2 linked regions of the Actinocatenispora sera genome follow. The protein of the gene in region 1 binds, or shares a complex with, the protein of each later gene. Links are inferred from orthologs where the notes say so. Each region holds a gene or a part of one and is shown in the gene's direction. Other genes may lie near its edges.

Region 1 (12,036 bases):
GGTCACTTCTTGACGTAGACGCCCTTGTTCCGCACGACGGTGACGACACCCTCGTCGACCAGGACCGCGATCGCGCGGCGGAGCGTCTGCCGGGCCACGCCGAGCTCCTGTGCCAGCGCCAGCTCGCCGGGCAGCCGTACCGGGTAGGTCCCGTCGGCGATGCGCTCCCGCAGGATCCGCAACACCTGCTCCCACACCAACTCGGTGCTGTCCGGATCGACCGTCATCGGTCCATCTTCGACGGCGACCGCAACACCCGGCGCGATCACCTGTTGACGTACATGCCCTTGCCGCGGACGACGACGAGCACACCTTCGTCCACCAGGATGGCGACGCCGCGGCGCAGACTCGGGCGACTGACGCCAAGCTCGTTGGCGAGGTCGAGCTCGCCGGGCAGCCGGTTCGTGTACGTCCCGTCCTGCACGCGGTCCCGAAGGATGCGCGCGACCTGCGCGTAGATCAGCTCTGGCGATTCCGGGTCGACAGCCACACCTGCACGGTAGAAGTTGCCAGGCATCGTTTGGCCTCCCGCAACATCATTTCAACTCACATGACAACAGTAGACATCAGTTGACATGTGCCGTACCGTGAAGGCGTCGATACGGAGCGACCCCCGGCTGCTGGCTAGAGCAAACCGGGGGTCTGACCGGTATTGGAGGTACCGGCTGTGGGGAAGCGTAAACCAACTGCGACATACGTGTTGTCCGCGGACGATATCCGGGCGGGTGATCAGGTGTTCATCTCGCCGGCGGCCGGGGTGCACGGGCACGGCTGTTGGTGGGGGATGGTGGTGTCGCGGATGCCGGCGCTGGTGAACGGGGCGGTCTACCTGCGGGTGGTGCCAGTCGACAAAATCGGGGACGACCCGCAGGTGACGACGTTCTACGCGCGGCTGTCGGGGCTGCTGGTGCGGCGGATGCCGTGAGCGTGCCGATCGCGCTGGGTTGGCTGTTCAGTCTGGTACTGGCGTTCGTGCTCGGCGCCGCCCACGCCCACCGCGACCGGTAGGCAGGGCCCGGTCAGGTGGCGGCGTTGGCGGTAGCGGAGGGTGGCGACGGCGAGGGCCACCGACCACAGCGGCCAGAGCAGCGAGGGCAGCATCACCAGTGGCCACTCCCGCAGGTTCGCCAGCGCGTCCGGGTTGGTCGCCAGGCTCAGTACCACCGACTTCGACGTGGTGGCGACGAGGCCGGCCACGAGCAGGCCGGGCAGCACCGCGAGCAGCACCGGTACCCGGCGGCCCCGCAGGCCGGGCATCCAGCGGGGAAACACCTCGCCCCAGGGGCGGATCAGTCCCCAGGTGAGCAGCGCGCCGAGCGAGGCGGAGACCGCGAGTCCGAGCCCGGCCCACAGGATCGGCGAGCCGAACGGTGCCAGGTCGAAGCCCGGTACCCGGAAGAACATCAGGACCCGGGTCAGGGCGTAGACCAGCGGCGCCTCCATCGCCAGGTGCGTCCACCGCCGGCAACTCGCCCGCACCCGGGCCGGAGCGCCACCGCGGCCCCGGATCCGCGCGGCGAGGCCGATCGCAAGACCGACCCCGGCCCCGGCCAGCGCCACCTGGAGCAGCAGCGGTACCGAGGCGAGCAGCGTCACGTTGAGCTCGGACCGCAGCATGGTACCGATCAACGTGGCGGGCAGGTAGCCGAGCACGGTGAGGATCGAGGTGTCCAGCACCGTGAGTACGGCCGCGATCCCCACCGCGGCAACGGCCACGGTGACCGGCCGGCGTTGGCCTCGGAGCGCCGGGGGGCTGGCCGCGAGCCAGACGGCGGCGGCGCACACCGCGAGGCAACTGCCGAGAAACACCGCGTTGGCGGCCCCGGGCGGGAAGTCGGTCAGCGCGGTGCCGAACCGTTCGGTCGGCTGGTCCAGCGGGTTCCGGTCGCCGCGGACCAGCCAACCGGTCCCGAGCACGGCCAGTACCAGCGCGATCGCGGCGGCCCCGGCCGGCGCCAGCCGGGTGGCGACGACCCGGGACGCGCGCCCACCGGGGCGGGGTTCGGTGTCGGTCGGCGCTGCGCGACCGGGTGGCGCCGCGGTACCGGGAGTCCCTGCGCGGCGGCCCACGTCGGGGTGCCGGTGTGCGTCGTGCTGCGGTGTCGATGCCATGCCCGTACTGTTCCGGCGATGCGCCGTCCGGCGACTCCCCACCGAGACCGGCCCGGCTCCCCCGGCCGAGGGAACGGTGCGGCTCGGCGCGACCGGGGAGCGGTGCGGCTCAGCTTGACCGGGGAGCGGTGCCGCTCCGCTCGACTGGGGAGTGGTGCGGTCCAGTGCGTCCGCGGAGCGGTGCGGCTCAGTGCGACCGGGCGCGCAGGGCGTTCTTGTCGGGCTTGCCGAGCGGGGTGAGCGGCAGCGCGTCGAGGTACTCGACCCGGCTCGGTACGTTGATCTCCGGCAGCCGCGCGGTCACCACCGCGCGCAGCTCGTCCGCCGGTACCGGTGCGTCCGCGATCAGGTAGGCGACGACCGCCTCGCCGGTCGTCCCGTCCGGTGCACCGACCACGGATGCGGCTCGTACCAACGGATGCTCGGTCAACGCCGCCTCGATCGGTGCGGCGTAACAGTTCCAGCCGCCGACGATGATCATCTCGCGGGCCCGGCCGACCAGGTACAGGTACCCGTCGTCGTCGAACCGGCCCAGATCGCCGGTGTGCAGCCAGCCGTCCCGCAGCACCGCGGCGGTCTCGGCCGGGCGGCGCCAGTAGCCCGGCATGACCGAGTCGGAGCGCACGCAGACCTCGGCGATCTCGCCGGCGGGCAGCACGGCGCCGGCGGCGTCCCGGATCGTCACCTCGACGCCGGGCAGCACCCGGCCGGCCGAAGCGAGCAGCTCGGGCCGGTCGTTCAGGCCGCGGACGTGGTCGGCGACGGTGAGGGCGGTGATCGCCGGCGCCTCGGTCGACGCGTACCCCTGCTGGAAGACCGGGCCGAACGCGTCGATGGCGGCCCGCAGCCGGGCCGGCGCGATCGGCGCGCTGCCGTACACCACGAACGACAGCGCACTGGTGTCGGTGCGCCGGCGGTCCGGATGGTCCAGGAGTTGGCCCAGCAGAGCCGGATAAAGGTACGTGAGGACCGCGCCACCGCGCAGCGCGGCGAGCGAGGCGAGCATCGCGCCGGGCTCGAAGTCGTACGTCTCCACGGTGATACCGAGCATCAGCATCATCAGCGCCATGTCCCCGGCGACGTGGGCGATCGGCGTCACGGCCAGGAACCGCGCACTGCCGGTACGGGCCGCGAGTTCGTCCCGGGCGGCGGCGGCACCGGCCAGCGCGGACCGCGCCGCGGCGTGCAGCGCGGCGTACGTGGTCGGCACGCCCTTCGGCAGCCCGGTGGTACCGCCGGTGTACGTGATCCGCGCGATGTCGTCCTCGGCCGCGGCGACCGGCAGCGGCTCGTCCGACTCCCCGGCCGCCAACCCCGCCAACCGCTCGACCGTCACCGCCCGCACCCCGAACGCCCCCGCGCCCACCGGCACGTCGCCGCCCCGCGCCACGCCGCCGATCCGCGCGCCGCTGATCACCGGGCCGTCGGTCAGCAGGCTGTCGATCCCTGCGCCGTCGGTCACCGGGCCCTCGATTCCCGCGCCGTCGGTCACCGACTCTGCGCCGTCGGTCACCTGGTCCTCGATCCCTGCGCCGTCGGTCAGCGGGCCCTCGATTCCCGCGCCGTCGGTCACCGACTCTGCGCCGTCGGTCACCTGGTCCTCGATCCCTGCGCCGTCGGTCAGCGGGCCCTCGATTCCCGCGCCGTCGGTCACCGTCTCTGCGCCGTCGGTCACCTGGTCCTCGATCCCTGCACCGTCGGTCAGCGGGCTGTCGATTCCTGCGGCGTCGGTCGCCGGGTTGTCGGGCACGGGCTGGCCGGTCGCCGGGCCGCTGACAGCCGGGCCGCTGCCGTCGAGCAGCGCGAGGCCGGCGGCTGCGGTGACGACGAGCGTCGGGTCGGCGTCCGCGACGATGTGCGGCACCGACTGGGTGGTCGGCCCCAGGTGCACGTGGGTGAATCGCGACCCCAGCAGGTACGCCGCGAGCCGAACGAGCAGCGCGTCCGGGGTGTTGGCCGCGAGCAGCACCAGCCCGTCGCCGCGCCCGACGCCGAGGCCACGCAGCGCCCGTGCGGTCCGGTACGTGTCGGCGCGCAGTTCGGCGAAGCTCCAGCTGCGGCCGGCCGCGACGAGCGCGGTGGCCGCACCGTGCGCGTGCAGCGCGTCGAACAGGTCGGTCACGTACCGGGCGGGCATCGTTCCTCCAAAAACTAACGCTGTTCATTTAATCTCGACCAGCATAGCCCGGTACCGTGCGGGCCATGCCAACCGACCGGACGCCGCCCCACGGGACACCGGCCCACGGAAGGCCCGCCGACGCGGCAGCGGCGCACGGCACGTCGAGTGACGGGGCCCGCTCCGACGGGACGCCCGCCCACGGGCCCGGGACGCCCGCCGACGCGACGCCGGCCGAGGGGGTGCCCGGCGGCGGGGCCGGAGCGAGGCGGCGCGGTCGGCCGCGCAAGGACGAGCCGGCGCTGACCGAGCGGGTCGTCCTCGACGCCGGGGTGCGGCTGATGGTCCGCGACGGACTCGACGCGGTGACCATGCGCGGCCTCGCGGCCGAGCTCGGGGTGCGTGCCGCGTCGCTCTACCGGTACGTGCGGAACAAGGACGAACTGCTCGACGCGCTCGCCGACGAACTGTTCGCCGGAATCGACCTGACCCGGTACGCGCAGGACGACTGGCGCGCCGCGCTGACCGCGATGGCCGCCGCGCTGCGCCGGCACCTGCTCGCCCGGCGCGACTCCGCCCGGCTGATCGCCGGCCGGTTCACCACCGGGCCGAACGCGCTGCGCAACATCGAGGCGCTGCTGGCGGTGCTGCGCGGCGCCGGGTTGTCCGACCACGACGCCGCGTTCGCCACGTACACGTACGTGACCTGGCTGTTCGGCTTCGTCGCCGCGGAGCAGAACCGGCTGTCCGCCGAGGTCGCCGCCGGGATGGCGCCCCGCGAGTACCTGGACCGGCTCGCCGGCCGGCTGCGCGCGATGCCGCCCGACCGGTACCCGCATGTCGTCGCGCTGGCCGGCGAGCTGACCGCGCCGGACCTCGCGGCCCGGTTCGACTTCGCGCTGGCGCGGCTGCTCGCCGGCATCGACGTCCTCCGCACCACTGCCGATCCCCGTTGACCGTGGTGGTATCCGACTGAGATAGCGCTTTCCGCCGGTATGGCACCGCGTCCGGCCGGCGAGGAGCGGCGGCGGCCGGCGAGCGGAGCGGGTTGTCGGTGGGCCGGCGTAGGCTTGCCGCACAACCCCTGGGCCTGCGATCCCGGGGGCCATTCTGCGTGCCTGGAGTTGACTCGTACATGAAGCTCGCCGGCCTGCTGACCGCTGCCCTCGCCGACCCGGCGCTCGCTCGCGCCCGCGACACCGCCCGCGAAGGCGGCGCGGCCGCGCAGCGGTTGGACCTGACCGCACCGCCGGCGCTGCGGCCGTTCGTGGTCGCCGCGATCGCCGCCGACGCGGCGGCCGGCGCCGGCCGCCCGGTGCTCGCGGTCACCGCCACCGAGCGGGAGGCCGACGACCTGGCCGAGGCGCTGCGCTCGCTGTTGCCGCCGGACGAGGTCGTGTCCTACCCGGCCTGGGAGACGCTGCCGCACGAGCGGCTCTCGCCGCGCTCGGACACGGTGGCCCGGCGGCTGTCCATCCTGCGCCGGCTGGCGCACCCGGTCGCCGGCGAGCCGGCGCAGGGTCCGGTCCGGGTGGTCTGCTCGGCGGTGCGCAGCGTGCTGCAGCCGCAGTTGCGCGGGCTCGGCGACCTGGAACCGGTGCGGCTCGCCTCCGGCGACACCGCGGACCTGGAGCAGGTCGCGCGGCGGCTGACCGACCTGGCGTACAGCCGGGTCGACATGGTCGGCGGGCGCGGCGAGTTCGCGGTGCGCGGCGGGATTCTCGACGTGTTCCCGCCGACCGAGGAGCACCCGCTGCGGGTCGAGTTCTGGGGCGACGAGGTGGACGAGATCCGCCCGTTCGCGGTGGCCGACCAGCGCTCGTTCGAGCCGACCGGGGAGAAGCCGGTCGTGCTCGCGCCGCCGTGCCGCGAGCTGCTGCTCACCCCGGAGGTACGGGCACGAGCGGCGGCGCTGGCCGCCGACCACCCGGGCCTGGCGGAGATGTGCGAGAAGCTCGCCGAGGGCATCCCGGTGGAGGGCATGGAGTCGCTGACCCCGGCGCTGGTCGGCGGCGACAACCTGGAGCTGCTGGTCGACGGCATGCCGACCGGTACGGTCGTGCTCGCCTGCGATCCGGAGCGGATCCGCTCGCGGGCACACGATCTGGTGTCCACCTCGGCGGAGTTCCTCGCCGCCAGCTGGGCCGCCGCGGCGGCCGGTGGCGCCGAGCCGATCGACCTCGGCGCGGCCGCCTTCCACTCCCTTGCCGACGTGCGCGGGCGTGCCGACGAGCTGGGCATGCCGTGGTGGAGCCTCAGCCCGTTCGGCACCGTGGAGGCGGAGTCGGCGCCCTCCTCGATCGAGGCCGAACTCGCCGAGATCGACCCCGAACTGGCGTCCGCCGTGGACGACGTGGTGCCGGACGACGCGGTCGCGCTCGGCGCGCAGCCCGCCCCGCTGTACCACGGGGACGGTGCCGCGTTGCTCGGCGACGTGCGCCGCTGGGCCGCCGACGGGTACGCGGTCGCGCTGGTGTTCGAGGGCCACGGGCCGGCGCAGCGCACGGTCGAGCTGCTGCACGAGGCCGACCAGGGCGCCATGCTGGTCGAGGCGATCGCCGAGCCGCCGGAACCGCAGTCGATCCTGGTCGGCTGCGGCGGGCTGGACCGCGGCTTCGTCGACGAGACCGGCAAGATCGTGGTGATCACCGGTAACGACATCACCGGCGGCAAGGGCGCGTCCACCAAGGACATGCGCCGGATGCCGAGCCGCCGGCGGAAGAACGCGATCGATCCGCTGGAGCTCAAGCCCGGCGACTACGTGGTGCACGAGCAGCACGGCATCGCGAAGTACCTGGACATGGTGCGCCGCACGATCAACGGCGCCGAGCGCGAATACCTGGTGCTGGAGTACGCGCCGAGCAAGCGCAACCAGCCCGGTGACCAGCTGTTCGTGCCGACCGACCAGCTCGACCAGCTCACCCGCTACGTCGGCGGCGAGCACCCGACGCTGTCCAAGATGGGCGGCGCCGACTGGCAGAAGACCAAGTCCCGGGCCCGCAAGGCGGTCAAGGAGATCGCCGCCGAGCTGATCCGGTTGTACGCGGCGCGGCAGAACTCGCCCGGCCACGCGTTCGGCCCGGACACCCCGTGGCAGCGCGAGCTGGAGGACGCGTTCCCGTTCCGGGAGACGCCGGACCAGCTGGAGGCCATCGACGAGGTCAAGGCCGACATGCGCAAGCAGTACCCGATGGACCGGCTGATCTGCGGCGACGTCGGGTACGGCAAGACCGAGATCGCCGTGCGGGCGGCGTTCAAGGCGGTGCAGGACGGCAAGCAGGTTGCGGTGCTGGTGCCGACGACGCTGCTGGCCCAGCAGCACTACAACACGTTCACCGAGCGGATGGCGCAGTTCCCGGTGAACATCCGCACCCTGTCCCGGTTCAACACGGCGATCGAGACCGAGCAGACCCTGACCGGCATCGCCGACGGCAGCGCCGACATCGTCCTGGGCACCCACCGGCTGCTGTCCTCGCAGACCCGGTTCAAGCAGCTGGGCCTGGTCATCGTCGACGAGGAGCAGCGGTTCGGCGTCGAGCACAAGGAATACCTCAAGCAGCTGCGTACCCACGTCGACGTGCTGACGATGTCGGCCACGCCGATCCCGCGGACCCTGGAGATGGCGGTGACCGGCATCCGGGAGATGTCGGTGATCGCCACCCCGCCGGAGGAGCGGCACCCGGTGCTCACCTTCGTCGGGGCGTACGCCGACAAGCAGGTCGCCGCCGCGGTCCGGCGCGAGCTGCTGCGCGACGGCCAGGTGTTCTACCTGCACAACCGGGTCGAGTCGATCGAGAAGGCGGCCCGCCGGATCCGCGAACTGGTACCAGAAGCGCGGGTCGCGGTGGCGCACGGCCAGATGGGCGAGGAGCGCCTGGAAAAGATCATGCTCGACTTCTGGAACCGCGAGATCGACGTGCTGGTCTGCACCACGATCGTCGAGTCGGGCATCGACATCCCGAACGCGAACACGCTGATCGTGGAGCGCGCCGACATCCTCGGCCTGTCCCAGCTGCACCAGATCCGCGGCCGGGTGGGCCGCGGCCGGGAACGCGCCTACGCCTACTTCCTCTACCCGGGCGAGAAGCCGCTGACCGAGCAGGCGCACGAGCGGCTCGCCACCATCGCGCAGCACACCGAGCTCGGCGCCGGCATGTTCGTGGCGATGAAGGACCTGGAGATCCGCGGCGCCGGCAACCTGCTGGGCGGCCAGCAGTCCGGGCACATCGAGGGCGTCGGCTTCGACCTGTACGTGCGGATGGTCGGCGAGGCGGTGCAGGCGTTCAAGGGCGAGGCGCCGGAGGAGATCGCGGAGGTGAAGGTCGACCTGCCGGTCGACGCGCACCTGCCGCACGACTACATCTCGGTCGAGCGGCTACGCCTGGAGATGTACCGCAAGCTCGCCGAGGTACGCGACGAGGCGGCGCTGGACGAGGTCCGCGCCGAGCTTTCCGACCGGTACGGGGAGATCCCGACCCCGGTGGAGAACCTGCTCCAGGTGGCCAACTTCCGGCTGCTCGCCCGGCGGTACGGGTTGACCGACGTGTCGCTGCAGGGCCGGCACGTCCGGTTCAGCCCGATGCCGCTGCCCGACTCGAAGCAGTTGCGGCTCAAGCGGTTCTACCCGGACGCGACCTTCAAGTCCACTGTGGACATGGTCAGCGTGAACCGGCCGACGACCCGCCGGGTCGGCGGCGAGCCGATGCGTGACCTGCCGCTGCTCAACTGGTGCGCCGAGCTGATCACCACCATCCTGGACGCCCCCGCCCCGGCGAAGACGGGCTGACCGGCGTAGCACCGGGTCTGCCCGGTGCTAAGCCGATCGCGGTACGGCGGTGCCATCCCCGGGCGGATGCCCGAGCGGCGACCGTGGTGCTGTGCTGTGCGGGTCAGATCCGGAGATCCGGCAGTACGGATCGCCGGCACCTCGTCGAGGGTCCGACAGCACGGCGCCGACGGTGCGTCCTGCGGGGGCCTGACACCGCACAGGGGAGTCCGAGATGAGCTCGACGCGACAGGTCGGGGTGCTGATGGTGATCGAGGCGGTCACCTTCGGCGTCGCCGGGTACCTGCACCTGAACGGCCGGATCCCGCTCGGCGTCACGACCGTGCACGGCGAGTGGTTGCCGCCGGCGACGGTCGCCGAGTGGCTGATCGGCACGTTGCTGCTGGCCGCGGCGGTGCTGACGGCGCTGCGGGTGCCCGGCGCCGGCCCGTTCACGCTCGGCGCGCTGGGCTTCGGCATCGTCGGTGTGATCGTCGGGCTGAGCATCACCGCGAGCGGCGGCCGCACCGCCGACATCGTGTACCACGTGACGATCCTGGCGGCGCTGATCGCCACCCTGGGCCTGCGACTGCGCGCCGCCCGCCAGCCGCGCCCCGCCGGTATCGGCGGCTGAGCGCCACGGCCGACCCCGCCCGGCCGGTACCAGGGCCGGACCGGGCGAGGTGGGCTCGGGTCAGCGCGGCAGCGTGTCGGTCCACTCGCCGGTGACGGTCGCCGCACGGCTCGCCGACAGCCACACCTCGGTGCCGTCGGCGGTGACGACGAAGTTCGTCCCCCGTACCCGGGCGGTCTTCGGGTCGATCACCAGCCGTGCGGTGTGGTCCCCGGCCGGGAACGAGATCGCCCGGCCGCCGTCGACGCGACCGAGGTCGCGCACCCCGGGGCGGGTCGCCAGGACCCGGAAGGCGGCCGCCCGGACCCGTTCCGGCGCGGGCAACTGCGACACCAGGCTCGTCAGCGAGTCGACGACCAGCTCGCTGCGCTGCGCGGCGCTGAGCTTCCCGCCGCTGGTGCGCACCGAGCCGTCCGCGGCGTTGTGCTCGACCGCCTTGGTGATCCAGGCCCGGAGCGCGGTCGCGTTCTGTGGCAGCGACCGGAGTTCCGGCACGCTGATCGCGGTGCCGGCCAGCCGCATCGGGGTCTTCATGGGCAGCGCGACGACCGTGCCGTGGGTCTTGTCGCCGCGCACCCAGAGGCGGCCGTCCCGGCTGCGCCACGTCTCGTCGGCCGAGCCGGAGCCGTACGTCAACTTCACGTGCCAGTACGTGCCGGTGGCGTCGGGCGTGTCGGCGGCGGTCGTGGCGGCGGCGAGCAGCACGTTCTGCCCGCCCGACACGGTGCTGGTCGCCGGCGTACGCGGCCCACCGGTCGTGCTGCCTCCGGTCGGCGCGGACGGCCCGCTCGTGACCGCGACGGCCACGACGGCGCCGGCGGCGACGACCGCGGTGGCACCCACCCCCATCGCCCAGCGACCGGGGCGCGGCCGGCGCAGCGTGGCCCGCTGCAGTCGCCGGCGCCCGTCGTCGATGACCTCGGTGGTCGGTTCCGCCGTGTCCAGCAGGGTGGCGACTGCCTGCAGATCCTCATCCATGGTTGGTCTCCTGGTCGAATGCGGTACGAAGCTTGGCGCGGGCCCTGCTGAGCCGGGATCCGGCCGTGCCCGCGGGGATGCCGAGCGATTGGCCGACCTCGTCGTAGGTGAGCCCGCCGAGAGTCACGAGCAGCAGCACGTCACGCTCGCGAGTCGGAAGCGATCGCAAGGCGCGGGCCAGCCGGGGCCGTAGCCGCCCGGCCGCGGCGATGTCGACGGCGCGGTCCTCCGGCCCCTCGGCGGCAACCTCGACAGGCACTCGGGCCAGTGCCTGATAGCGGCGGGCCTCCACCCGCCGGTGATGCCGCACGATGTTCGTGGCGATGCCGAACAGCCACGGCCGCAGCGCGCCGCGCGCCGGGTCGAACCGATCCCGCTTGGCGTACGCCACGAGGAACGTCTCGGCGGCGAGGTCGTCGGCGTGCTGCGGCCCCAGCCGGCCGGCGATGTAGCGGTAGATGACCCGGAAGTACCTGTCGTACACGGCGGCGAACCGCGCCGGGTCGTCCCGCAGCTCCGCGACGAGTTCCGCCTCGTCGGCCGCGTCCGCCGGCCCCGCGGCCGTGTCCACCGGACCGGCGGTCACGTCACTGCCTCAGTCATCCGGAGTCCTTCCTCGTAGTCGGTGCTGACACCAGGACTCCGTCGCAACCGCGAATCGCCTTCCCGGCCCGCGCCGGCCCGCTCCGCAGGCCGCCGATCCGGCCGCCGCGGTCAGTGGGCATGCCGGCGAGGCTGCCGCCCGGCGCCGCCGGTCGGGACGCCCGGTCGGGCACCGGACCGGGCGTACGCCCAGGTCAGGACACCGGGACCGGGCGTTCCGGCCGGGTCAGGGCACCGGGACCGGCTCGCGCTCGGCGGCGGGCGCCGGGGCGGCCTCCGACTCGGCCAGGCCGATGCGTTCGTGCAGCCAGCGCAACGGTTGCGGAGCCCACCAGTTGGCCGAGCCGAGCAACCGCATGAACGCCGGTACCAGCACGCCGCGCACCAGCGTGGCATCCACCAGTACGGCGAGCGCGAGTCCGATGCCGAGCATCTTCAGCATCGCCACCTGCGAGGTACCGAACGCGACCAGGACCAGCGCGATCAGCAGCGCGGCCGCGGTGATCAGCCGGCCGGTGCGTTGCAGCCCGGTACCGACGGCGGCGGTGTTGTCGCCGGTGCGCAGGTACTGCTCGCGGATCCGGGACAGCAGGAACACCTCGTAGTCCATGGACAGCCCGAACGCGATGCAGAACATCAGCACCGGGACCGTCATGTCCAGGTAGCCGGTCGCGATCGGATGCCCGACCAGCGCGCCGAGATGCCCGTCCTGGAACACGAACACCATCGCGCCGAACGTCGCGGTCAGGCTCAGGATGTTCAGCACGATCGCCTTGATCGGCAACACGACGCTGCCGGTGAACAGGAACAGCAGTACCAGCGTGGCGA
Region 2 (10,930 bases), 3.5 Mb from region 1 along the record:
AGGTACCCGGTCGCCGCCTCGTCGAGCTGCAGCACCCGGGCGAGCGACTCCAGCACCTGCACCGACGGGTTGCGGTCGCGGCCCTGCTCCAGCCGCAGGTAGTAGTCGGCGCTGATGCCGGCGAGCATCGCCACCTCCTCGCGGCGCAGCCCGGGCACCCGGCGCACGCCGACCTGGGGCAGCCCGAGGCTGTCCGGCGAGACCAGTTCGCGCCGCGCGCGCAGGTACTCGCCGAGCCGGTTCGTGTCGTCGGTCATGACTTCAGCGTAGGCAGCCCGGCGGCGTCCTGGCTGGTCCTGGCACCCCCAGGATCATCGGGGCGCTGTCTCGCGCGCCGCCGGGGACGCACGCTGGGCTCGCCGACGTCCAGACCCGGTCGTCCGGCAGCCGGCGGCCACCGGCCCCGCCCGGCCAGACACCGGCCGTGCATCCGCGTTCGAAGGAGTACCGACATGACCATCACGCTCGTCACCGGCGCGAACCGGGGACTCGGGTACGAAACCGCCCGCCGGCTGGTCGAGGCCGGACAGACCGTGTATCTCGGTGCCCGCGACCCCGAACGTGGCGCGAAGGCGGCGGCCGAGCTCGGCGCCCGGTACGTGCAGCTCGACGTCACCGACGACGGCTCGGTACGCGCCGCCCTGCGCACCATCGCCGACGACGCCGGCGGGCTGGACGTGCTCGTCAACAACGCCGGCATCGCCGAGCTGCGTGGCCCGTCCGAGGCCGACGCGGTCACCGGCGAGTCCGCGCTGCGCCAGTTCGACACCAACGCCGTCGGCGTCGTCCGGGTCACCACGGCCGCGCTGCCGCTGCTGCGCGCCTCCGCCAACCCGGTCGTGGTCAACGTGTCCAGCGCGCTCGGCTCGTTCTGGGCGGTCACCAACCCGCAGCGCCGCCAGTTCCACTACCCGTCGATCGTGTACGGGGCAACCAAGGCCGCCGTCTCGATGCTCACCGTGCAGTACGCGAAGGCGGTACCGGAGGTGAAGTTCAACGCCGTCGAGCCCGGCTTCACCGCCACCGACTTCACCGCCGGGATCGAGGGCGGCCGCCCGGTCGAGCAGAGCGCCGAGGTCATCGTCCGCCTCGCCACCATCGGCCCCGACGGCCCCACCGGCACCTTCACCGAGGACGACCACCCCCTCCCCTGGTGACCCGGACACCACCCGACCGCGCCCACCCGCCGATCGAGGTCTCGCGCCGGCCGCCAGTCCTCGGTCGCCGGCACGCCGGCGACCAGTCCGCGATCGGCGGTGGGAGGGGACGGCCGCCAGTTCTCGATCGGCGCGGATGCGGCGCTTCGCCTCGACCCGCGATCGACGGGGTGCCGGCAGCTCGGTAGCCTCGCGCGATGACCCTGCCTTCTGACACACCACGGCTGCGTTGCGGGATCGTGCTCCGGGTACGGCAAGGCGACTGCGAGGTCCTCGCGGACGACGGGCCCGCGACGGTCGGCTACGCGACCCCGTTCCCCACCCCGCACGTCGAACGGGTCTCCCCCGGCAACCTGGTCGCGCTGGCGACAGGCCCTGGCGGTACCGAAGTCGTCGTGTGGCGCTGGTACGACGCGATCGTGCTCGCCGACGATCCCGACGCCGTGACCCTGTGGGAAGCCGCCCACGGGGAGAACCGCGCCCGACGCCGCTCGCCGTCCCGGCGCGACCAGCCGGGGACCCGCGCGTACCTCTGCGCCGGGCTGCCCGGCGCCGACTGGTGGGTCGCCGGCCCCGCGATCAGCGATCCGAAGGCCGCGGACGTCGAGCTGACCGAGGTCGCCCGCCTGTACACCGAGCACGACCTCGGGCCTACCGCCTTCCCCCCACTGACCCCTGGCTCGATCGCGGTCCGGCTCGCCGTCGCCTTCCGCCACGCACCCCGACCCGTTGCCCCCGCGCGCATCTCGGGTTCTAGGACTCCCACGCTCGCCCCGCGGTCGGCGCACCCGGGCCGCTCGATCAAACCAGCGCCCCAAACTAAAGTTTTCTTTTGGTTTCGCGCGCGCACTCGACGCCAAACTAAAGATTTCTTTTAGTTTGACGTCGACGCGCATCGGGCGCTTCCCGCTCGTCCTGGACCACGGCCGCCTACACGGTAAATCCGATCGACGAACCAGGCGAGCCGAAGACCTACTACGTCCCGACCTCTGGCTCGAGGTCAGGCGGCAGGCGAATGAACCCCGTCAGCGGTCTCGGTTGGACCTTCTCACTGGTGATCGCGCGCGGCGGGGGTCAGGCAGGTTCGACATAGGTGCCACGTTGCGGGATGGTGCGTACCAGGCCCTCCTCGGCCAGCAGCCGGTACGCCTTGCGGACCGTCAGCCGAGCGACACCGGTCTGCTGCGCGATGTCGGTCTCGGAGGGTAGACGGGTACCGGCACCGTACTCACCGGCCTCGATGGCTGCCTTCATCACATCGCGTAGCTGCACGTACAGCGGAGTCGCCGCGCCCGGCCGGAGCCCGCTGAGATCCACCATGGTGCCGACGCTAACCAAGCAGGCGGCAGCGCTCCGGGCAATCTCTAGACGTCTCCTCTAGTTCCCAGACGTCTCTACGAGGCGTATGGTCAGACCCGTGAGCAGTCGTGAACAGGGCCGTCACGTGCCGGCCGAGACGGAGGACCCAGCCATGCGAGAACCGACAGCGGCCTACGTGCGGGCGGCGGAGGAGATCAGGGCGGGCGATCAGGTGTTCATCTCGCCGGCGGCCGGCGTGCACGGGCGCGGATGTTGGTGGGCCATGGTCGTGTCACGGATGCCCGCCCTCGTCCAGGGCGCGGTGTACCTGCGGGTCGTGCCGGTCGACGCGATCGGGTCCGACGAGGTGACCCCGATGGTGTGCTACGCCAACCTCTCGGGCCTCCTGGTCCGCCGCGCGTCATGACCATCGGGATCGCGATCGGCTGGGTGCTCTCGCTGGTGGTCGCGTTCGTGCTGGGCGCGGCCTGGTCGTACCGTGGGCACTGAGCCGGGCCGTCCATCATGGACTGACGCGGCTCGCGGCGGTCAGCTGGAGATGGGGACAGCGGCTTCGGTGGTGTAGTGCAGGAACGTGAAGGACTGGATGAAGTAGAGCTCGATCGAGTCGGCATCGTGTGCGGTGTAACCGATCGAGAGGTCCTGGCCGAGGTGCAGCTCGAAATCGCCGCCGCGGGTGGAGAGCAGGAACGCGCCGCTGATCGCCGGCGCCCAGATGATGTCGCCGTCGAGGAGCCGGCGCAGGTGCTCCTGGATCGGGTAGCCGTGGTCGGAGGTCTCGTTGACCTGGGTGTAGGCATCCGCGCTGAGCAGCAGTGAGTAGGGCCCGGCGACGCCGGCGAGGCGCAGTTCGCTGACCGCGCGGCTGATCGTGTCGGGGTAGTCGCGTACCTCCCCGGGCAGCGTCAGGGCGGGATTGGAGGCACCGGCACGGATGCCGCCGATGCCGGCGGCGGCGTACCCCTCGAAGATGGCGCGGTCCTCGGCGAACGCCATCCGCTTCGCGGCGTCCTTGACCGGCTGCCAGTCGGCGTCCTTGGCACCGCGCTCGACCGCGTCGACCTCGTCGCGCGAGATGGTGAACGGGACCCGCAGCTCGACCAGCGGCTGCGCGACCCGGCGGTGCGCGCGCACCCCGTCGGGCGCGTCGATGCGCTCGCGGCGACCGGTACCGACAGCGGCGAGTTCGGTGCCGTCGGGCCCGGACACGTCGACGACGCGGCGGCCGGCGAGGTGCCGGGTGAAGGTACGCCGGGCCTCCTGCGACAGGTCGTCCCAGGCGGCGTCCGAGATCGGGGCCAGTTCGCGGTGCAGGTTGTTCATTCGCTCATTCCCCTCGCATGTCGCCGATCGCCAGCGATCCGTCCGGCAGGCCGCCGGTCGGTTCCGGCGGATCGTCCAGGAAGTCGACGGTCGGGATGTAGAACAGGCTGCCGGTGACCGCGGTGGAGAAGTCGAGGATCCGGTCGTAGTTGCCGGGCGGGTCGCCGAGGAACATCCGCCGCAGCATCAGCTCGGTGACCCCGGGATCCGCCGCGTACCCGACGAAGTAGGTACCGGACTCGCCTCGGGACGGGGAGCCGAACGGCATGTTGGACCGGACGATCTGGTGCTCGGTGCCGTCCGCGTCGACGATCGTGTTGAGCGCCACGTGCGAGTTGCTCGGCTGCACGTCGTCGGGCAGCTCGACGTCGGCGAGCTTGGTCCGGCCGATCACCCGCTCCTGGTCCTCTGTGGACAGTGCGGTCCACGCGCTCATGTCGTGCAGGTACTTCTGCACGATCAGGTAGCTGCCGCCGGCGAAGTCCGGGTCCTCGTCGCCGATCAGCACGGCGCGGGCGGCACCGATCCCGGTCGGGTTCTCCGTGCCGTCGACGAAGCCGAGCAGGTCGCGCTGCTCGAAGTAACGGAAGCCCATCGTCTCGTCCTCGACCACGACCAGGCCGGCGAGCCGGTCGAGGATCAGCACACCCAGCTCGTAGCACAGGTCGTAGCGGCCGGCGCGGATGTGCAGCAGCAGGTCACCCGGGGTGGCCGGGGCGTGGTGCCGGGGCCCGCGCAGCGGCCGGAACGGGTGCAGCTTCGCCGGTCGCGGGGAGCCGAACAGCCGGTCCCAGATCGCCGAGCCGACCCCGACCACGCAGCTCAGCTCGCCGTGCGCGGACCGGAAACCGACCGAACGCACCAGGCCGGACACGTCGGCGAGCACGTCGCGTACCGCCGCCTCGGACCCCGGCCGTACCGACAGCACCAGGAACAGCGCCGCCGGCGACAGTGGATCGAGTACCGGCTGCGGCTGCGTCATGTCCGGCAGGATCGCACGATCGGGGTAGCTACCGGTAGGTAAACCGCCGATTCCGTGTCGGTGATCTGGCCCGCACCCCGGCTCGTGTACCTTGCTGTCCGATACGCGTACCGACTCAGGGATTCGGACGTTCAGCGCGATGAGCTGGACACGGGGAGGATTCGAATGACTTCCGAGCAGGACGAGAACGCGAGCGAGCGCTCCACCGGCCGGCACGCGGCCCCCGACGGCGCGCCGCGCGACCCGCGGATCGACCTCAGCCGCGACCCGCACCCGGGGGTCCCGGACCACGCCGCGCCCGAAGAGGACTGAGCACCCGGCACCGGTACCCCGGCCCCGGGGCGCCGGTGCGGTGGACTGCCGGTACCGCCCCGGACGCGTCGGTCATGCTGGGTCCATGCCGAACGCACAGCCCGATCCCACCGGGGTGACCAGCCCGAACGCGGCGCCCGGCCGGTACGAGGGGACCGCCGCCAGCGCGGTGTCCGCTCCGGCCGACGGGTTCGTCCGGGTCTTCGACGCCCACGAGCACAACCTGGCGCACGTCGACGTCGCGGTACCGCGGGACGTGCTGGCGGTGTTCACCGGGGTGTCCGGTTCCGGCAAGTCGTCGCTGGCGTTCGGCACCATCTACGGTGAGGCGCAACGGCGCTACCTGGAGTCGGTCGCGCCGTACGCGCGGCGGCTGATCCAGCAGGCGGGTGTGCCGCACGTCGACGAGATCACCGGGCTGCCGCCGGCGGTGGCGCTGGAGCAGCGCCGGGCGGCCGGCTCGTCCCGGTCCTCGGTCGGCACCCTGACCACGCTGTCCAACCTGTTGCGGATGCTGTTCTCCCGGGCCGGCGACTACCCGCCCGGGATCGCGTTCATGGACTCCGACTCGTTCTCGCCCAACACCGCGGTCGGCGCCTGCCCCCGCTGCCACGGACTGGGTACGGTGCACGAGGTCACCGAGGCCTCGCTGGTACCGGATCCGTCGCTGTCGATCCGGGAGCACGCGATCGCCGCCTGGCCCGGCGCCTGGCTGGGCAAGAACCTGCGCGACATCGTCGCCACCCTCGGCTACGACATCGACAAGCCGTGGCGCGAGCTGGATCAGGCCGACCGCGACTGGATCCTGTTCACCGACGACCAACCCGTCGTCACCGTGCATCCGGAGCGCGAGGCGGGCCGGATCCAGCGGCCGTACCAGGGCAAGTACCAGAGCGCGAAACGCTACGTGCTGCACACGTTCGCGGACTCCAAGTCGGCCACGATGCGGCGCCGGATGGAGCGTTTCCTGGTGTCCGGGCCCTGCCCGACCTGCCACGGCGCCCGGCTCAAGCCCGAGGCGCTCGCCGTCACGTACGCCGGCCGTACCATCGCGCAGCTGACCGGCGAGCCGCTGTCGGAGCTGGCGGAACTGTTGCGCCTCACCGCGGAACACGGTTCGCCGGACCACCCGGCCCAGCCGATCGCGGCCGACCTGGTGGCCCGCGTCGACGTGCTGTCGAAGATGGGGATCGGTTACCTGAGCATGGATCGGGCCACCCCGACGCTGTCCGCCGGTGAGTTGCAGCGGCTGCGCCTGGCCACCCAGCTGCGATCCGGGCTGTTCGGTGTGGTGTACGTGCTGGACGAGCCGTCGGCGGGCCTGCACCCCGCGGACACCGAGGCGCTGCTCGCGGTGCTGGACGAGCTGCGCGCCGCCGGCAACTCGCTGTTCGTCGTCGAGCACGACCTCGACGTGGTGCGCCGCGCCGACTGGGTGGTGGACGTCGGCCCCGGCCCCGGCGAGTACGGCGGCCGGATCCTTTACTCCGGGCCCGTTTCCGGGCTCGCCGGCGCGGCCGGGTCGGTCACCCGGCGGTACCTGTTCGACGGGGCCGGCGAGCGCCGCACCACGCGCCGCGACCCGTCGTCCTGGCTGACGCTCACCGGGGTACGCCGGCACAATCTGGCAGACCTGACCGTCTCCCTGCCGCTGGGCGTGTTCACCGCGATCACCGGGCTCTCCGGTGCCGGCAAGTCGACGCTGCTGCAGGTCCTCGCCGAGGTGGTACGGGCCAAGCTCGGCGACGAACCGGCGGACGACCTGCCCGACGCCGACGGGCTCGAGCCGGTCGGCCGGTTGGTGCAGGTCGACCAGAAGCCGATCGGCCGCACCCCGCGGTCCAACCTCGCCACCTACACCGGCCTGTTCGACGTGGTACGCAAGGCGTTCGCGGACACCCCGCAGGCGCGCGAGCTCGGGTACGCCGCGGGCCGGTTCTCCTTCAACGTGCCCGGCGGCCGGTGCGAGACCTGCCAGGGCGACGGGTATGTGGCGGTGGAGCTGCTGTTCCTGCCCGGCACGTACGCGCCGTGCCCGACCTGCCACGGCGCCCGCTACACCCCGGAGACGCTGGAGATCACCTACCATGGCCGGAACATCGCCGCGGTACTCGACCTGTCCGTCGACGCGGCCACCGAGTTCTTCGCCGACCTGCCGGTGGCGTTGCGCAGCCTGCGCGCGCTGCGCCGGGTCGGACTGGGTTACCTGCGGTTGGGCCAGCCCGCGACCGAGCTGTCCGGCGGTGAGGCGCAACGGATCAAGCTCGCCACCGAGCTGCAGCGACCGGCCCGCGGGCACACGATCTACCTGCTCGACGAGCCGACCACCGGGCTGCACCCGGCCGACATCGAACTGCTCGACGCCCAGCTGCACGAGCTGGTCGATGCCGGCAACACGGTGGTCGTGGTCGAGCAGGACCTCGCCACGATCGCCGGCGCCGACTGGGTGATCGACCTCGGCCCGGCCGGCGGCCACCGGGGCGGCCACGTCGTCGCCACCGGCACCCCCGAACAGCTCACCACCAACGCCACCAGCCCGACCGCCCCCTACCTACGCCCCCACCTCCACTGACCGGCAGCCCGGCCAGCAACACCAGCCCGGCACCACGCGCGCCCAGGCTGACCCGGCAACGATCACCGCACCCAGTGGTTGCCGTGCGGGTTGACCCGGCGCCACTCCCGCTCCCACGCCGCCAATCGGGCCCGATCCAGCAGCCAGCGCAGCACCAGCCACGCCGCCCCCACGCCGGCCACGATCGCGAACAGCAGCCCCAACCCGGTACCGGCACTCGACATGGTGACCTGGGTGGTGGACGGCGGCGCCGCGACGGGCCGGCCGCGGTGGTCGAGCCAGATCGGTACCTGGGCGCCGCGATGCAGCCCCGGCGTCGCGTAGACGGTACCGGTGCGGGCCTGGTCACCGACGTGCCAGCGGGCCCGGACCGGAACGGAACCGGCGGCGCCGTCGGCCGCTGCGACGCCGATCGAGTCGGGCGCGTTGGCCAGCAGTACCGCGGTGGCCGGCTGGCGCTCGGCCCGCTCTCGGGCGGCGGCCGAGCTGCGGCTGGCCGCGATGTTCAGCCCGATCAGGATCGTCACCGGTACGGCGACGAGGAGCAGCAGGACGGCGAACAGCGCGCAGATGCCCTCGGCGCGGTCCGAGCCGCGCCGCAGCGGATTGCCGTTGCGCAGCCTGCAGCCCAGCCAGCGGGCCGGATGGAGGTGGGCCCGGGGGCGACGGTGACGGGTGGCACCCATACGGCCGATGATGCGCCGCCGGCCACGGCTCTACCGCGGTTATCAAGCCGAATCTCTCGTTCGTGGCGCCGTTGGACCGGCGCGGTCACTGGACGCGGCCGGGCGGCGCGGCGCGCATCGGCGTGCTCATCGCCTCGACCACGGTCCGGGCGTACAGGTCGGCGCCGGCGCCGGGCCGCGGGTGGATCCGGTCCGGCCAGAGCAGGTTCTGGTGGGCCCCGGCGGCGCTGCGCCAGTCGATCAGGTGCACGTTGGTGTGCCCGGAGGCCACCTTGGTCAGCGTGTGGTTGACCTCGCCGCCCCAGGGGCGGGTCGGCAGGTACACGTTGACCAGGTACAACGTCCGGTCCGGGCCGAGCTGGCCGATGATGCCCTCCAGCATGTCGGCCGGGAACGGGCCGTTGGTGCCGAGCCCGAGCAGGACCACCGGCCGCAGCGCGCCGCGATGCGCCCAACCCGAGATGATCCCCGGGCCCTTCTGCATCGCCCGGCTGACCTTCGCGTCGATCTGGATGCCGGGCAGCTGGTGCCGCAGCGCGGGCGAGGCGGCGAGCATGACCGAGTCTCCGAGCGCGCTGATCTGGTTGCCGGGCGGCGGCCCGGCGGGGCTCGGCGACGCGGACGGGCTGGGCGCCACGGCGTCCGGCGTCGGTTCGACGGCGGGCGGCTGCTTGGCCGCGAGCTGCGCGGCGGCGAGCTGCCGGTCCAGACCGCTGACCGGCGCCGCCGGCGCGTGCAGCAGCGTGACGACGGCGAACACGCACAGCGCGGCGGTCGCGCCGGCGGCGGTGATCAGCCCACCGCGCCGCGCGGAGGTACGTCCCTGCACCGAGCGCCACGCCCGGCTCAGCGCACCCCGGTACCCGTGGGTGAGCACCGGCCGTTCGATGAACCGGTACGAACCGGCGGCGAGCAGGACGGCGACCGACACCTCGATCGCGCCGACGATCACGGTGCGCTGGGCGAAGATCCGGTCGCCGAGCACCAGTACCGGCCAGTGCCACAGGTACAGCCCGTACGAGCGGGCGCCGAGCCAGCGCACCGGCCGCAACGCGAGCAGCGCGCCGATCGGGGTGCGGCCGTGGCCGGTGCCGACGATCAGTACCGCGGTGGCCGCCGAGACGGCGAGGATGCCGCCCCGGTAGGTCGCGTCGCTGTACTGGCCGAGCAGCCAGAAACCGAGGCCGATACCGGCGGCGCCCAGCCCGGCGGCGGTCGCGGTCGCGGCGAGGCGGCGGCGCGGCCAGGGCCCGGGTGCGGCGCTCGCAGCCGGCCAGGCGATGGCCAGTACCGCGCCGATCAGCAGCCCGGAGGCGTGCGTGTCGGTACCGAAGTAGACCCGGGAGGGATCGCCGCCGGGCTGGAACAGGGCGGCCATCGCGGCCGCGGAGCCGATCGCGCCGAGCCCGGCGACGAGCGCCAGCCGGCGCCGGCCACGCAGCAGGATCAGGACCACCACCAGCGGCCAGATCAGGTAGAACTGCTCCTCCACGGCGAGCGACCACAGGTGTTGCAGCACCGACGGGTCGCCGAACTTCGCGAAGTACGAATGGTGTTCGGCGATCTGCACCCAGTTGCTGGTGTAGGTCAGCGCGCCGAGCACCTCGGTACGCAGCTGGTGCAGCGCCGAGCGGTGCACCAGCGCGGTGAGCACCACGGTGGCGAGCAGCATCGGGAACAGCGGCGGCAGGATCCGCCGGGCCCGCCGCAACCAGAAGTGCCGCAGGCTGATCCGGCCGGTACCGGCACGCTCGGCTACCAGCAGCCGGGTGATCAGGTAGCCGCTGATGACGAAGAAGACATCGACGCCGAGATAGCCGCCGGGCAGCCAGGACGCGCTCAGGTGGTACACGAGGACCGCAGTGACCGCGAGGGCTCGAATCCCGTCCACTCCGGGCAGGCGGGCGGTGCGGCGACCAGGCGGGCCGGGCGGCGTGGTCTCGACAGGACGCACCTGCGTCGCGTTCGCCATCGCTGCCACCCCCGTACCGGCCACCGGGCAGAGTCCACACTGGACAGTGAGATACCCGGGTCGGTTTCAGGTTAGGTGGCGTGACCGGCATCGCATGGGATAACAGGACAATCGGAGATATCGAGGTTGATCTATTGATCTGAGAACCTCGCGCGTTCCGTACGTTTTGGTGCCGGATCGGCGTGGCGTCCGCGTCCCCGCGGACGGGCTCCGGTATGCTGCCGGGCCGATCAGTCCACTGTGGATGATTCCGCTGCACTGCCCGGAAAACGATCCGGCGCGGCGACCGTGCTGGTCACCGCGCCGGATGTCGCTGGTACCACCGGAAGCCCGGCGGCCGGATGGCTCAGTAGCGGTAGTGGTCCGCCTTGTACGGGCCGTCGACCGGGACGCCGAGGTAGGACGCCTGCTGGTCGGTCAGCTCGGTGAGCCGGACGCCCAGCGCGTCCAGGTGCAGCCGCGCCACCTTCTCGTCCAGCACCTTGGGCAGCCGGTACACGCCGATCGGGTACTCGGCGGGCTTGGTGTGCAGCTCGATCTGCGCGATCGTCTGGTTCGCGAACGAGTTGGACATCACGAAGCTCGGGTGCCCGGTCGCGTTGCCCA

What was found.
Region 2: the proteins of mfd (region 1) and Asera_RS17930 are in contact, whole or in part, in a crystal structure (PDB 4DFC), measured with the Escherichia coli proteins. The link is inferred for Actinocatenispora sera from one-to-one orthologs.

The regions. Positions count from the first base shown.
Region 1 is NZ_AP023354.1:222,989-235,024, reverse strand. The notes cover bases 5,031-9,214. They hold mfd (transcription-repair coupling factor), read left to right. Parts: upstream 5,031-5,363; coding sequence 5,364-9,014; downstream 9,015-9,214. Other genes in these bases: Asera_RS01025 (TetR/AcrR family transcriptional regulator), read left to right, coding at 5,031-5,184. Also shown: Asera_RS01050 (GntR family transcriptional regulator), read right to left, coding at 3-227; Asera_RS01045 (GntR family transcriptional regulator), read right to left, coding at 266-490; Asera_RS01040 (hypothetical protein), read left to right, coding at 734-925; Asera_RS01035 (hypothetical protein), read right to left, coding at 883-2,112; Asera_RS01030 (AMP-binding protein), read right to left, coding at 2,300-4,249; more of Asera_RS01025, read left to right, coding at 4,315-5,030; Asera_RS01015 (hypothetical protein), read left to right, coding at 9,229-9,627; Asera_RS01010 (CU044_5270 family protein), read right to left, coding at 9,688-10,605; Asera_RS01005 (RNA polymerase sigma factor), read right to left, coding at 10,598-11,191; Asera_RS01000 (MMPL family transporter), read right to left, coding at 11,435-12,036. UniProt on the Escherichia coli protein: Couples transcription and DNA repair by recognizing RNA polymerase (RNAP) stalled at DNA lesions. Mediates ATP-dependent release of RNAP and its truncated transcript from the DNA, and recruitment of nucleotide excision repair machinery to the damaged site.
Region 2 is NZ_AP023354.1:3,760,924-3,771,853, reverse strand. The notes cover bases 4,845-7,922. They hold Asera_RS17930 (excinuclease ABC subunit UvrA), read left to right. Parts: upstream 4,845-5,179; coding sequence 5,180-7,666; downstream 7,667-7,922. Other genes in these bases: Asera_RS17925 (Rv1733c family protein), read right to left, coding at 7,729-7,922; Asera_RS17935 (hypothetical protein), read left to right, coding at 4,948-5,094. Outside these bases: Asera_RS17970 (helix-turn-helix domain-containing protein), read right to left, coding at 1-257; Asera_RS17965 (SDR family NAD(P)-dependent oxidoreductase), read left to right, coding at 453-1,157; Asera_RS17960 (hypothetical protein), read left to right, coding at 1,355-2,035; Asera_RS17955 (winged helix-turn-helix domain-containing protein), read right to left, coding at 2,232-2,477; Asera_RS17950 (hypothetical protein), read left to right, coding at 2,629-2,883; Asera_RS17945 (family 1 encapsulin nanocompartment shell protein), read right to left, coding at 3,006-3,800; Asera_RS17940 (Dyp-type peroxidase), read right to left, coding at 3,805-4,782; more of Asera_RS17925, read right to left, coding at 7,923-8,352; Asera_RS17920 (acyltransferase family protein), read right to left, coding at 8,438-10,324; ahcY (adenosylhomocysteinase), read right to left, coding at 10,671-10,930. UniProt on the Escherichia coli protein: The UvrABC repair system catalyzes the recognition and processing of DNA lesions. UvrA is an ATPase and a DNA-binding protein. A damage recognition complex composed of 2 UvrA and 2 UvrB subunits scans DNA for abnormalities.